DNA from 3 places in the Kitasatospora sp. NPDC049258 genome. Region 1 is predicted to be linked to each of the others. Evidence: riboswitches for the same ligand, from Rfam matches in the RefSeq annotation. Region 1 holds a riboswitch; each other region holds the start of a gene.
What was found. Region 1 has a riboswitch for cobalamin ahead of AB0K43_RS22945 (ribonucleoside-diphosphate reductase subunit alpha). Riboswitches for the same ligand answer to the same signal wherever they lie in the genome.

Region 1 (4,550 bases):
CGACTGCACCGTGCTGATGCTGCGCTACATCCTGGACCGGCTCACCGAGCCCGACCTGATCGCCCTCGAACCGGTGCGCAACTGCTCCGCCAGCCGCTGGCGGGCCGACTGCGGCCGGCTGGTGCCGGACGGCTGGAACGACACCGGCCACCTGGACCGACCCGCCTCCTGACCCCCCTGCCCCGCCGCCCGACCGATCCCCTGCCCGACCGATCCCCTGCCTGACCGATCCCCTGCCCCACCGCTGCTCCGGCCCCGCCGCCCCGGCTCACCGGCCGGCGGGCTGCCCCACGCCGCCGAAGGCCCGCCGGTAGGCCTGCGGGGTGGTGCCCAGCCAGCGGCCGAAGTGGTGCCGCAGGGTGGCCGCGTTGCCGAACCCGCAGCGGGCCGCCACCGCGTCCACCGGCTCGCCGGTGCCCTCCAACAGGCGCTGGGCCAGCAGCACCCGCTGGCCGGTCAGCCAGCGGTGCGGGGTGGTCCCGGTCTCCTGCTGGAAGCGGCGGGCGAAGGTGCGCGGCGACATGTGCGCCCTGGCGGCCAGCTGGTCCACCGTGAGCTCCTGGTCGAGGTGGTGGCGGAGCCACTCCAGCAGGCCGCCCAGCGAATCGCCGTCCTCGGCCGGCAGCGGCCTGGCGACGAACTGCGCCTGGCCGCCGTCCCGGTGCGGTGCGACCACCATCCGGCGGGCGATCCCGCGGGCCACCTCGGGCCCCTGGACCTTGCGGACCAGGTGCAGGCAGGCGTCGATGCCGGCGGCGGTACCGGCCGCGGTGATCACCGGGTCCTCGTCCACGTAGAGCACGTCCGGCTCGACCGTGGTGAGCGGGAAGCGCGCGGCCAGCCGCTCGGAGTGCCGCCAGTGGGTGGTGCAGCGGCGCCCGTCGAGCAGCCCGGCGGCGCCCAGCAGGAAGGTGCCGCTGCAGATCGACAGCACCCGCGCGCCACGCTCCACGGCCGCCCGCAGGGCCTCGATCAGCGGGGCCGGGAACCCGTCCTGGATGCCGGTCGCGGCGGCGATCACCAGGTCGGCCTCGGCGATCCGCTCCGCGCCGTACGGTACGTCGACGCTGAAGCCGGCATGGGTGCGCAGCGGGCCGGGGCGGGCCGAGGCGAGCGCGAAGTCGTAGACCGGCAGGCCGTCGTCGCTCCGGTCCAGGCCGAAGATCTCGCAGGCCACCCCCAGCTCGAAGGGGTGGACCTCCTCCAGCACCACGGCGACCACGTTCTTCAGCATGGCTCCAGCATGGCGGTGGCAGGTTTTCGAGGCAAGTGGGCATTTCTGCCACTCGTCCGCCTGCGGGGCCCTCGCGAGAGTGGAGGCATGACCTCCTCAGCGCTCCACGGCGTGCTCGCCCTGGCCGGCGCGGCCGGCGCCTTCGGCCTGCTCGGCCTGCTGGTCGGCCGCGACCTCGACCGCACCGGCCGGCACGGCCGGGACAACTGGCACCGCTCCGGCGGCTACCCGGCCGACCCCGGTCTGCCGGACCGGCTGCACGGCACCCTGCCCACCGGCACCGACCCGGCCTTCGGCAGAATCGGGGCATGGACGCCGTCACCGATCTCGTCATCCGCCACGCCCGCGAGGAGGACCTCGCCCCGGCCGGAGCGCTCTGCGTCGAGGTCTACGTCGGCGAGGGGCACAGCAAGCCCGACGGCCCCTACGCCGAGCTCCTCGGGGACGCCCGGCGCCGGGCCGAGGAGGCCGAGCTGCTCGTCGCCCTCGATCCGGCCGGCGGACCGGGAGCCGTGCTCGGCTGTGTGACCTTCGCCGCGGGCGGCAACCCCTGGGCCGACATCGCCGAGCCGCACGAGGGCGAGATCCGGATGCTGGCGGTCGCGCGGGCGGCCCGCGGCCGCGGCGCCGGCGGCGCCCTGGTGCGCGCCGCGATGGCGCGCAGCCGGGAGCTGGGGCTCACCGGAATGGCGTTCTCCACCCGCCCGCAGATGACCGCGGCCCATCGTGTCTACGAACGACTGGGCTTCCACCGGGCCCCGGAGCGGGACTGGGAGCCGGCGCCCGGCGTCGGCGTGATCGTCTACTCCATCACATTCTGAGGCTCGGCCAGGGCCCGGTCCGGTGGCACAACGCAGTTGAGCGACCACGACACGCGGCACTACATCTGGTGGCGCATCCTGAGCCCGCCCACAACATGTATGCTCGCTCTCGCTGTCGACGCAGGGAAACCCGGTGGGAGTCCGGGGCTGCCCCGCAACGGTGAGCGGGCTTCGCAACACCCTGACCCGCGAGTCCGAGACCTGCCGACGGTGTGCCACACGGCTTCCCCGCAGATGCCTTGCAGCACCGCAGTACTTGTCCGGGCCTCGCGGGTGGGCCGGGGTGGGACCATGCGCGCCTGGTGATTCGGCGTGCCGCTCCGCCCTGTCCGCAACGGTCCGGCTGATCTCGTCCGCCGCCGCCACAGGAGAGAGTGCGCCTTGACCGTCGCTGCCTCAGTCGCCCTGCCGTCCCAGGGTTCAGCCTCCGTCGCCCAGACCGATCCCGGTGCCGCGCTGCTCCGGCTGCTCACCGACCGGAGCACCGACCTCCCCCAGGTGGACCCCGGCCACGTCGCCGCCGCCGCGCTGCGCGGCCGCCACGCCGGCTCCGACTTCGCGGAGCTGCGCGGGCTGGCCGTGGAGGCCGCCGCGTCGATGATCGCCGAGGACCCCCAGTACTCGAAGCTGGCCGCCCGCCTGCTGGCGCTGGAGATCTCGGACGAGGCGATCGGCCAGGGCGCCCTCTCGTTCTCCGCCTCGATCGCCGTCGGCCACGCCGAGGGCCTGATCGGCGACACCACCGCCGCCTTCGTGGCCCGGCACGCGGACGCCTTCGACGCGCTGATCGACCAGCAGGGCGACGACCGCTTCGAGTACTTCGGCCTGCGGACCGTGCAGTCCCGGTACCTGCTGCGCCACCCGATCACCCGCAAGGTGATCGAGACCCCGCAGCACTTCCTGCTCCGGGTCGCCGCCGGGCTGGCGGTCGGCGACAGCGAGAAGTCGGTGCGCGAGGTCGCCGAGCTGTATGCGCTGATGAGCGCGCTCTCCTACCTGCCGTCCTCGCCGACCCTGTTCAACTCCGGCACCAAGCACCCGCAGATGTCCAGCTGCTACCTGCTGGACTCGCCGCTGGACAACCTGGACTCGATCTACTCGCGCTACGCGCAGATCGCCCGGCTGTCCAAGCACGCCGGCGGCATCGGCCTGTCCTACAGCCGGATCCGCTCGCGCGGCAGCCTGATCCGCGGCACCAACGGCCAGTCCAACGGCATCGTGCCGTTCCTGCGCACCCTGGACTCCTCGGTCGCCGCCGTCAACCAGGGCGGCCGGCGCAAGGGCGCGGCCTGCGTCTACCTGGAGACCTGGCACGCCGACATCGAGGAGTTCCTGGAGCTCCGCGACAACACCGGCGAAGAGGCCCGCCGCACCCACAACCTCAACCTGGCGCACTGGATCCCGGACGAGTTCATGCGCCGGGTCAACGCCGACGCGGACTGGTCGCTGTTCTCCCCGGCCGACGTGCCCGAGCTGGTCGACCTGTGGGGCGCCGACTTCGACGAGGCGTACCTGAAGGCCGAGCAGGCCGGCAAGGCCGTGCGCACCATCCCCGCGCAGACCCTGTACGCCCGGATGATGCGCACCCTGGCGCAGACCGGCAACGGCTGGATGACCTTCAAGGACGCCTCCAACCGCGCCGCCAACCAGACCGCGCTGCCCGGCCGCACGGTGCACTCCTCGAACCTGTGCACCGAGATCCTGGAGGTCACCGACGACTCCGAGACCGCGGTCTGCAACCTGGGCTCGGTCAACCTGGGCGCGCACGTGGCGGACGGCGCCTCGGTCGAGGACCTGCTCGGCGCGATGGACTGGGAGCGGCTGGACGCCACCGTGCGCACCGCCGTGACCTTCCTGGACCGGGTCATCGACATCAACTTCTACCCGACCCCCGAGGCCGGGAACTCCAACTCCCGCTGGCGGCCGGTCGGCCTCGGCGTGATGGGCCTGCAGGACGTCTTCTTCAAGCTCCGGATCGACTTCGACTCGGCCGAGGCCAAGCAGCTCTCCACGCTGATCTCCGAGCGCATCATGCTCACCGCCTACGAGCGCTCCAGCGAGCTGGCCGAGGAGTTCGGGCAGCACAGCGCGTACGCGGAGACCCGGGCCGCCCGCGGCCAGCTGCACATCGACCACTTCGACACCGCCCCGCAGTGGAGCGGGCGCTGGGACGCGCTGCGCGCGAAGATCGCCACCACCGGCCTGCGCAACTCGCTGCTGCTGGCGATCGCGCCGACCGCGACCATCGCCTCGATCGCCGGTGTGTACGAGTGCATCGAGCCGCAGGTCTCCAACCTGTTCAAGCGCGAGACGCTGTCCGGCGAGTTCCTCCAGGTCAACCCGTACCTGGTGCGCGAGCTCAAGGAGCTCGGTGTCTGGGACCAGCAGACCCGGGACGCGCTGCGCGAGGCCAACGGCTCGGTGCAGGAGCTGAACTGGCTGCCGGCCGGCGTCCGTTCGCTCTACCGCACCGCGTGGGAGCTGCCCCAGCGCGC
Region 2 (4,550 bases), on a different contig from region 1:
TCTGCCTCGACGCCCCCGTCGACACCTACCTGCCCGGCCTGGTCCGCGGGGACGGGATCGACGGGCGCCGCATCACCGTCCGTCAACTCCTCCAGCAGACCAGCGGACTCCCCAACTACACCGACCACCTCTCCGACGAGATCCGGTACTACGAGCCCCACGAACTGCTCGGCCTCGCGCTCCAGCACCCGGCGGACTTCGCCCCGGGGGCGAAGTGGGCGTACAGCAACACCAACTACGTGCTGGCCGGCCTGATCGTCGAGAAGGTCACCGGCCGGCCGCTGGGCGAGGAGGTCGACCGGCGCATCGTCAAGCGCATCGGGCTGCGCCACACCTACTTCCCCGCCCCCGGCGAGGTGGCCATCCGGGAACCCCACCCCAAGGGCTACTACCAGGAATCACCCGGCGCGCCGCTGCGCGACGGCACCGAACTGGACCCCTCCTGGGCCTGGGCGGCGGGGCAGGTGGTCTCCACCAACTCCGACCTCAACCGGTTCTTCACCGCGCTCCTGGCCGGCGACCTCCTCCCGCCGGCCCAGCTCGCCGAGATGCGCACCACCGTGCCCGCCGGCCTCCCCTTCCCTCCCGGTACCCGCTACGGGCTGGGGCTGGTCAGCCGGCCGCTGTCCTGCGGCGGGGTCTACTGGGGTCACGGCGGCAGCATCACCGGGTACGAGACCCGGGGCGGCGTCACCGAGGGCGGCCGCGCCGCCGACATCGCGGTGACCACCCAGCCGTCCGACGCGGCGGCCGTCCAGCACATCGAGCGTCTCGTGGACACGGCCCTGTGCCGCTGAGCCGCGGCTGCCGGCAACCGCCGGTGCCCCGGCCCGCGTTCGCGCGGGGCCGGGGCAGCGGTGTCCGCACGGGGTGTCAGGGCGCCGTGATGCCCGGCTGGGTGCCGGCGCCGAAGGCCCAGCCCTCGACGTCGCCGGGGGCGGGGTTGTAGCTGCCCGCGCCGAGGCCGCTGTACGACCAGGCGCCGCCGTGCTGGGCGTGCCAGTAGGACCAGTAGGCGCTGCCGGTGGGGTTGGTGCAGGTGGTCGGCAGCGAGTTGATCTTGCACACGAAGCCGGGGAAGCGCGGGTGGAAGGCCCACGAGAAGCCGGCGCCGGTGAGCGCGGCGAGGCCGGTGGCCGGGTCGCCGGGGGCGCAGCCGGTCTGGATGCCACCGCCGACGGCGGTGAAGTCGACCACCACGGTGACGCCGGTGGTGCCGGTGCAGGCCGCGGCCTGCGCCTGCGGGGCCTGGGCGGCGCAGACGCCGAGCAGGCCGGCGGTCAGCGCCGCGGCGGCGGCGATCGAACCGAGCGTGCGGCGGGCCGGGCGGGCCGGGGTGCGGGTGTCGTTCATGCGGAAGCTCCTTGCAGGGTCAGGACGTTCAGCGGGTGGTCGCCGGGCAGGCGAGCACGGGCGCGGCGGGGCGGGCGCCGTGCGCGGTGAGGGTGGCCAGCGGGGTGCCGGCCAGGCCGAGGACGGCCTGTGCGGTGGCCCGGGCGCCGTTGCCGGCGTTGAAGCCGTTGGCGTCGTAGGCGACCGCGCCGCGGACGGCCGGGTCGGCGGCGCAGCCCTGCTGGAGCTTGACCAGGCTGCTCCAGCCCTTGAGGCCGGCGCCGAGGCGGCCGGTGGACAGCAGCGCCTCGGTGGCCAGGCCGGTGGTGTTGGCGTTGGAGGTGGTGGCGCCCGCGGCCGCGAAGCCGCCGTCGGCGTTCTGGTGGGCGGTCAGCCGGCCGAGGCCGGCGGCGGCCTCGGCCGGGCGGCCGGCGGCGGCGAGGGCCTGGACCGCGAGCGCGGTGGCGTCCGGGTCGCCGGTGCAGGTGGCCTGGCCGAAGGAGATCGGGAAGCCGCCGTCCGCGCACTGGGCGGAGGCCAGGAAGTCGACCGCGGCGGCCGGGGCGCCGGCGTGGGTGCGCTGCAGCGCGATCAGGGCCAGGGACTGGCCGAAGACGTTGCTGTAGTCGCCCCACTGGGAGCGGTCCGAGAACCGGCCGTTCGGGGTCTGCAGCGAGCGGAGCCGGGCGGGGAGGTCGACACCGCCGAAGGCGGCCGGGTTCTCGCCGCGGACCTCGACCGCGAGCAGCAGCTTGGCGGTGGCGCCGGCGTACGCCTCGGTGGTGCCGTCGCCGAGGTAGCCGGTGATGATCTCCGGCTTCGCCAGCCAGGTGGTGGCCTTCGCGGCGGCCCGGTCGGAGCTGTGGGAGGCGGCGAAGGCCAGCACGGCGTCGACGGTCAGACCCTGGTCGGGGTAGTGGGCGCCGTCGAGGACGGCCTCGAAGTGGTCACCGTCGACCAGTTGGCGGGCCAGCCAGCCGGCCGCGGCGGCGTCGGGGCGGACGGTGGCGGCCGAGGTGGGGGCGGCCTGGGCGGCCGTGGCGGCCGGGAGCACGGTCGCGAGGGCGAGCGCGGGTGTCGCGAGCAGGCCGAGGGAGCGGCGGAGCGCGGGCATGGAAGGCCTTTCCGGGCCTGGACGCAGGGGCCCGGAGGACGGCGGTGCGCGACCGGACAGCCCTCGGAGCTCCGGCCCGCAGACCACGACGGGAGGAGTGGACACACCTCCGCCGCCGGGTGTTCGGGCTCGCCGCCGACAGCCGTCGGCGGCCTACCGTTGCGGGTCAGCGCCGGATTCGAACCGGACTTCCCCCGACCGCGGAGTCACAACATGACGGCCCATCATGGCGACGGGCGAAAGACCCGGTCAATGGCGCGTACGTCACATCGCAGCGGGCCTGATCGGTCGTCGGCGACCGACCCGGGCGCCACGGCGGCCGGTCACCGCGGCTGCCGCGGGACGGGGCAGGGCACGGTGGACGCAGTCCCGCCGTTCGCAGATCCGGTCCGGCCGCCGGCCTCGTACGCCGGCCGGGCCCAGCGGCCGGTGCCGGCACCCTCGGAGCGGATCGGACCCTTCGAGGGTCAGGTGACGGGGCCCGGGGGAAGCTGGACCGTCATGATCAGGTGGCAGGCCTCGGTGCCCGCGCCGCGGTAGGTGTGGACGGTGTCGCCGTCGAAGGTGGCCGTCCGGCCGGCCTCCACGGTGTACTCGGTGCCGTCGACGACCAGGGTCATCCGGCCAGCGGTGACACTGACGGTCTCCACGACCCCGGGCCGGTGGGGATGGCTGGGGTACTCCTCGCCCGGCTCCAGCCGCCAGCGCCACAGCTCGACCGGCGCCGGGCCCGCGGTGGTCAGCATCAGCCGGGCCGCACCGCCCCGCGGCCCCCGCCACAACGGCTCCACCTCCTCGGCGGCCACGACCCGGACCCGACCCTCGGGCGGCCCCTGCATCAGGGCGGACACCGAGATGCCGAGGGTGTCGGCCAGCCGGACCAGGGTGGCCAGGTTGGGGTTGCCCTGGGCCTTCTCCAGCCCCACCAGCGCACCCTTGCTGACCTGGGCCCGCCGGCCGAGCTCCTCCAGGGTCAGGCCCGCCCGGGTACGGGCCGCCCGGACGTTGTGCGCGACCGTCCGCAGGGCTGCCGCCGTCTCGGTCACCTGATCACCATCCTCACTGCTGGACCACTTCAATGTACCGCGCGGTCGTTCGGTTGGGCCTTTCGGTCGATCTGATGTACCGTGTGGTCGTTCCATTGAATCGTAAGGGGTCCGCCGTGATCGCTCTGCTGCTGGCCCTGGGCAGCTCGCTCGCCTACGGGTGCGCCGACTTCCTCGGCGGCCTCGGCTCCCGCAAGGCCCATGTGCTGCGCACCGTCCTGATCGCGGCCCCGGCCAGCCTCGCGGTCGAGCTGCTGCTCTGGCCGTTCCTCGGCGCCACGTTCGAGGCCGGCGCGATCGGCTGGGGCGCTGCCTCGGGCGTGGCCTCGGCCGTCGCGTTCGCCCTGCTCTACCGCACCCTGGCGATCGGCCCGATGAACGTGCTGTCGCCGGTGACCGCCCTGGTGTCCGCGGCGCTGCCCGTCGCGGTGGGGCTGCTGCAGGGCGAGCACCTGGGTACCGCCGGCCTGGTCGGCCTGCCGCTCGCCCTGCTGGCGGTGGTGCTGATCAGCGCCGGACCGGGCACCGGCTCGGCCCGGCCCTCGCGCACCGCGCTGCTGCTGGCCTTCGGCGCCGGCGCCGCCATCGCGCTCCAGTTGGTCTTCCTGCACCAGGCACCGCGAGGCAGCGGCGTGGCCCCGCTGATCGTCGGCCGGGCGGTCTCCTCGGCCGTCGTACTGGCCGCGGCAGGGCTGCTGCGCCGCAGGCTGGGCACCGAGCGGCCCGCGTACGCGATGTCGGCCGGCGCGGGCGCCCTGGACTCGGTGGCGAACCTGCTGTTCCTGCTCGCCGCCCGCAGCGGCGACCTCACCGTCGTCGCCGTGATCACCGCCCTCTACCCCGCCGGCACCGTCCTGCTCGCCCGCACCGTCCTCGGCGAACGCCTCCACCCGAGCCAACTCCTCGGCCTGGGCACCGCCGCCGTCGCCGTCAGCCTCCTCGCGCTCGGCTGAGCCGGGCTTCGCAGCGGCCGGGGCCGCGCGGCATCGGTAGCGTCGTGGCGCTCATGCGAGCCCGCTGTCCGCGGGTCGTTCACGGCGGGTGGGACGGCCCCAGAG
Region 3 (4,550 bases), on a different contig from region 1:
GTCGGAGGGCACGGGCGCCGTGGTCGTGGCCGGGCCCCGGCCGGTGGCACCGGAGCTGCTCGGCGCGGGCGAGGCGGAGCCGCTGCCGCTCGGGGACGCCGAGGCGGACGGCGACGGCGACCCGGAGGCGGACGCGGACGGCGAGGCCGAGGCGGACGGCGATCCGGTCGGGGTCGGCGTGGTGGTGCCGAGGTCCCGGTGCAGCGTGCCGAAGGAGATGCCGGTGACACCGCCGAGCGCCTGGGTGGAGGCCCGGACGTCGGAGCCCTGCTGCCCGGCGGAGGCGACGTTGAACCCGCCGTCGGCGTTCTGCCGGCCGGCCAGGAACTCGATCGCCTTGGCGATCTGCCCGGCGTACGTGCCCTGGCGCAGCGTCATGCCCTGGACGGCGAGGGCGGCCGAGTTGGTGGAGTCGCCGGCCGCGCCGGGGAAGCCGCCGTCGGCCTGCTGCTGGGTGGCCAGCCAGGCGAGGCCCCGGTCGACGGCCTTGGCCGCCTCGTCGCCGGGGACGAGCGCCAGGGCCATCACGGCCATCGCGGTGCTGTCCACGTCGGAGTCCCCGGTGGCCGGGATGAGGCTGGGCCAGGAGCCGTTGGCGGCCTGCAGGCTCTTCAGGTAGGCGATCGGCGCGGCGGCGTGCTCGGCGTCCCCGGCGCGCAGCTGGGCCAGCACGCCCAGGGACTGCGAGAACACCGAGGTGGCCCAGGTGTAGTTGCCCGCCTCCGCGCAGCCGGTGTCGGCGTCGACGTGGGCGCAGACCGCCTGGGCGAGCGCGGCGATCAGGTCGTGGCCGCCGAAGGCGCGCGGGTCGCGGCCGACCACCTCGGCGAGCAGTGCCTCCTTGCCGATCGAGCCGCCACCGGCGTACTCGGTGCCGACACCCGTCCAGTCGTTGACGGTCCGGTCGTTGGCGTCCTTGCCCTGCTGGTCGAGGAAGTCGACGATCTTGCGCAGGGCGGCGTCGTCGGTGCCGGTGGCGGCGAGCGCGTAGGCGCCGTCGATGGTGAGGCCGAAGTCGCCGAAGGTCGGGAAGGCCTCGTAGTAGTGACCGTCGATCAGGTGGGCCGGGTCGGTCAGGTAGGAGCTGCCCTTGACCAGGTCGGGCGTGCGGCTGGGCTGCGGGGTCGGGGTGGTGGTGCCGCCGAGGTCGTGCCGGACGCTCACCGGGTCGGTGCCGGTGAGGGCCAGGATCGCCTGCTCGGTGGCGGCCGGGTCCGAGTCGGTGGTCCACTCGTCCGGGCCGAAACCGCCGTCCTGGTGCTGCCGGGCGGCGAGCCAACTCTTCGCGGCGGCCTGCTCGGTGGCGTGGCCGGTGGCCCGCAGCCCCTGGGCCGCGCCGGCGGTGCTGGAGGTGTCGCCGCCGGAGGCGCCGACGTACGGGAGGTAGGAGCCGTCGGCCTGGTGGCCCGCGGCGAGCCGGTCGGCGGCCTGCCGCACCAGTCGGTCGTGGCCGCCCGCCCTGCCCAGCGCCAGCACGGCGAGCGCGGTGTTGGCGGGGTCGGACTCGCAGTTCCCGCCCTCGACGATCATCGCCCCGGCGATCCCGCCGTCGGCGCAGCGGAGCGCGTCGAAGCGGCTCAGGGTGGCGGCGGGCGGGGCGACCTCGCCGCGCAGCAGGGCGATGACGCCGAGCGCCTGGACCCAGGGGGACGCGGCGCCGAGGAAGTCGCCCGCAGCGGTGCACTTCCCGTCCTCGCCGGCCGCGGCGCAGACGTGGTCGGTCAGCGCGGCGAGCAGGTCGTGGCCGCCGAACGCGCGGGGGTTGCCGCCGGTGCTCTCGGCGACGAGGGCCAGCAGGGCGGCGGCGCGGGAGTCGGGCCTGCCGTGCGGGCCGTCGGGGAGCAGGAAGGCGTCGGCGTGCGCCTGGAGGAACGCGACCACCTTGCGCAGGGCCGGGTCCTGGCTGCCGGCGGCGGCGAGGGCGATGGCGGTGAGGGAGGTCCTGGGGAGGTCGGGGCCCTCGAAGGCCCAGTTCTCCATGTGGTCGCCGTCGACGAGTTGGCCGGCGAGCCAGGCCGCCGCGGCGGCGGCGGGGTCACCGGTGGCGGGCGGCGGACCGGTCGGGCTCGGGGAGGCCGACGCGGATGCCGATGCGGACGCGGACGCGGACGCGGAAGGGCTGGCGGTGTTCTTCGCCCGGACCGAACCCGGGGTGAACGAGGGCGCCCCGCCGGTGCCGCCGATGTCGGTCCCGCCGTACACCCAGGCCTCCACCTCGCCCGGCTTCGGCTTCTGGGTGCCGGCGCCGAACTGGCTGTAGGACCAGGTGTCCCGGCCGGGCTCGGCGATCCAGTACGACCAGTAGGCGGCGGCCTGCGGGGTGTTGACGCAGGGCTCCTCGGCCGGGGTCGGGTACTGGGTGCCGCTGCCGAAGGTGCCGCTGCCGAGCCGGCAGATGAAGGCGGGGCCGTCGTGCTCGGTGCCGGCGGTGGTGAACCCGGCGTTGTGCAGCAGGTTCATACCGGTGGTGGGGTGGGCGTCGCAGCCCCGCACGACGCTGCCGCCCCAGTGGCCGAAGTCGACGGCGACCACGGCCCCGGTGGTGGCCGTGCACTCCTCGATCGGGTCCGCGGCCGCCCTGCTGGGGTGGCCGAGCAGCACGGTGGTGCCCGCGGAGACCGCGATGGCGCTGGCGAGCAGCAGGGAGGCGAGACCGCGGCCCCGGCTGCCCTGACTCGTACGAATGCTGCTGACCCTCACCGGCGACTCCCAGGTCGGTCGAGGCGGGGTACGACGGCGCAGCCGACCGGGCCCAGGTGAAGGGGTCCGGTCCGGACCGCGTCGTAGTCCGCGACGACGCACGTGTTGCTGACTTGCCCCTCGGCGCAGGCATTCCGGCTCACCCGCCGCGAAGGGCGGGTCTACGGTTGCGGGTCAGCGCCGGACTTCGACCGGCTTCCCCTGACTGCCGAGGATGAAAACCGGTTCATCAGACCATGGCGCCGAGCGGGGAGTCAACGAGGCGTCATGTCGCCTTCGACACCTCGTGAGCGGGCCTGACGTGCGATAGCGTCCCGGGTGGCCGAGTGGGGGAACCTGGTGCGAATCCAGGGCTGACGCGCAGCGGTGTGGGGCGGTTCGACGCTCCGAGCCCGAATGCCCGCCCGGCGCGCACCACGAGCGAAAGCCGGCCCACGCGATCCGGGCGGCGGCCGCCCCGCCGGCACGCGGTCCTCCGCGGGCCGCCGCCCGGGTCCGGTCGGCGCCCGCCACCCAAGGAGCCCGACCGTGCCCTTCCGTCTCTCCTCCGCCACCGTCGTCGCGCTGGCGAGCGGCGCCCTGCTGCTGTCCGCCGTGCCGGCCCGGGCCACCGCGTCCCCCGCCCAGATGTCCACCTCCAAGAGCACCGGCGTGACCTATCTGAAGTCGCTGCAGGCCGCCGACGGCAGCTACGTCACCGGGGGCGGCCTGTCCAACGAGTGGGCGTTCGGCGCGCTGGCGGCCGCCGGCACCGCCGCGGTCGACGTCACCCCCGGCGGCGACACCAGCAAGAACGCCCGCACCGTCTACCGCGACCAGCTGGCCGCCACCGGCTGGCCGAGCGCCTCGCCCGTGGTCACCGACTACGAGCGCGCCACCCTCAACGCGTACGCCGCCGGCATCGACCCGGCCCGGGTCCAGGTCGCAGGTCCGGCGGCAGCCGGGCCTCGGCCGCGCGTGGTCGGGCACCGGTCCCCGGACCCGGCGCGCGCGGTCCGCCTCCGCGCCCGCACGCACGGCGGCGTGGACGGCGCGGGCGACCCGGGCGCCCCACCGCGAGCGCGGTCCGCCGAACGGCTCCACGCCCGACCCCGGCCGCGGCTGGCGCACCGCCACGCAGACCGCCTCCGACGGCGTCCCGGAGCGGTCGTACCCGGCGTCCAGCAGCGCCTGCACCTTTGCCTCGGTGGCGGTGGCGGTGGCGAGCAGGTTCACCAGACCTGCGTCGGACACCGCAGCGGGTACGACGACCAGGATGTTGACGGTGCCCGGCACGAAGACGGCGCGCTCCGGCACCTCATGTCCGTCACCGCCGCCCCGACCGGCCGCCCTCGCCACGGCCCTGCTCGCCGACCGCCACCTCCACCGCCGCCTCCACCGCCGCCGAGCGGCCGCCGCCGGCTGACCCCGCCCGCCGGAAGGGTCCCGGTCGCCGACTCATGGCGCCGGGTCGGCGCCCTCGACGACCTGCCAGCCGCCGGCCAGGCTGCCCGGCAGCAGGTGGTGAACACCCGCCCCGCGAAGGGTCACCAGCGCCGTGAGACCGGTGTCGAGCGCCTCGACCGACCGCCCGTAGACGATGGCGCGGGTCAACTCCAGGTCGATCGTTCCCGGCACCTCGCCCCGGATACGCCCGAAGCGGGCACCCAGGCGGACCGGCCCGTCGAGGCAGCGGACGACGACCTCGGCCTCGGCCCGGTCGACGGTCTCGAGCCGGTCGATCTGCAGCGCCGCGCCGACGCGACGGGGGCTCCCCTTCATACGTGGCTCCTCGATGGGTCCATGGGACGGCGGACGGCTGGGGAACGGCGGGGCAGCGATCATCGGCGGGGCCACCGCACTCCCCTTGC

Region 2: it holds a riboswitch for cobalamin, as region 1 does, so the genes downstream of both, AB0K43_RS07455 (peptidase) here and AB0K43_RS22945 (ribonucleoside-diphosphate reductase subunit alpha) in region 1, are expected to answer to the same signal.
Region 3: it holds a riboswitch for cobalamin, as region 1 does, so the genes downstream of both, AB0K43_RS07430 (prenyltransferase/squalene oxidase repeat-containing protein) here and AB0K43_RS22945 (ribonucleoside-diphosphate reductase subunit alpha) in region 1, are expected to answer to the same signal.

The regions. Positions count from the first base shown of each region.
Region 1 covers NZ_JBFAQT010000029.1:42,207-46,756, forward strand. The annotation lists gene AB0K43_RS22930 (histidine phosphatase family protein) at 1-172, shown strand, start outside; gene AB0K43_RS22935 (helix-turn-helix domain-containing protein) at 269-1,234, opposite strand; gene AB0K43_RS22940 (GNAT family N-acetyltransferase) at 1,543-2,055, shown strand; cobalamin riboswitch at 2,138-2,279, shown strand; gene AB0K43_RS22945 (ribonucleoside-diphosphate reductase subunit alpha) at 2,461-4,550, shown strand, end outside.
Region 2 covers NZ_JBFAQT010000006.1:24,211-28,760, forward strand. The annotation lists gene AB0K43_RS07445 (serine hydrolase domain-containing protein) at 1-797, shown strand, start outside; gene AB0K43_RS07450 (flagellar hook-length control protein FliK) at 874-1,353, opposite strand; gene AB0K43_RS07455 (peptidase) at 1,382-2,446, opposite strand; cobalamin riboswitch at 2,543-2,682, opposite strand; gene AB0K43_RS07460 (XRE family transcriptional regulator) at 2,914-3,492, opposite strand; gene AB0K43_RS07465 (DMT family transporter) at 3,609-4,445, shown strand; gene AB0K43_RS07470 (CPBP family intramembrane glutamic endopeptidase) at 4,497-4,550, opposite strand, start outside.
Region 3 covers NZ_JBFAQT010000006.1:19,092-23,641, forward strand. The annotation lists gene AB0K43_RS07430 (prenyltransferase/squalene oxidase repeat-containing protein) at 1-2,700, opposite strand, end outside; cobalamin riboswitch at 2,807-2,939, opposite strand; cobalamin riboswitch at 3,000-3,123, shown strand; partial or broken gene AB0K43_RS07435 (adenosylcobinamide amidohydrolase) at 3,703-3,972, opposite strand; gene AB0K43_RS07440 (hypothetical protein) at 4,138-4,461, opposite strand.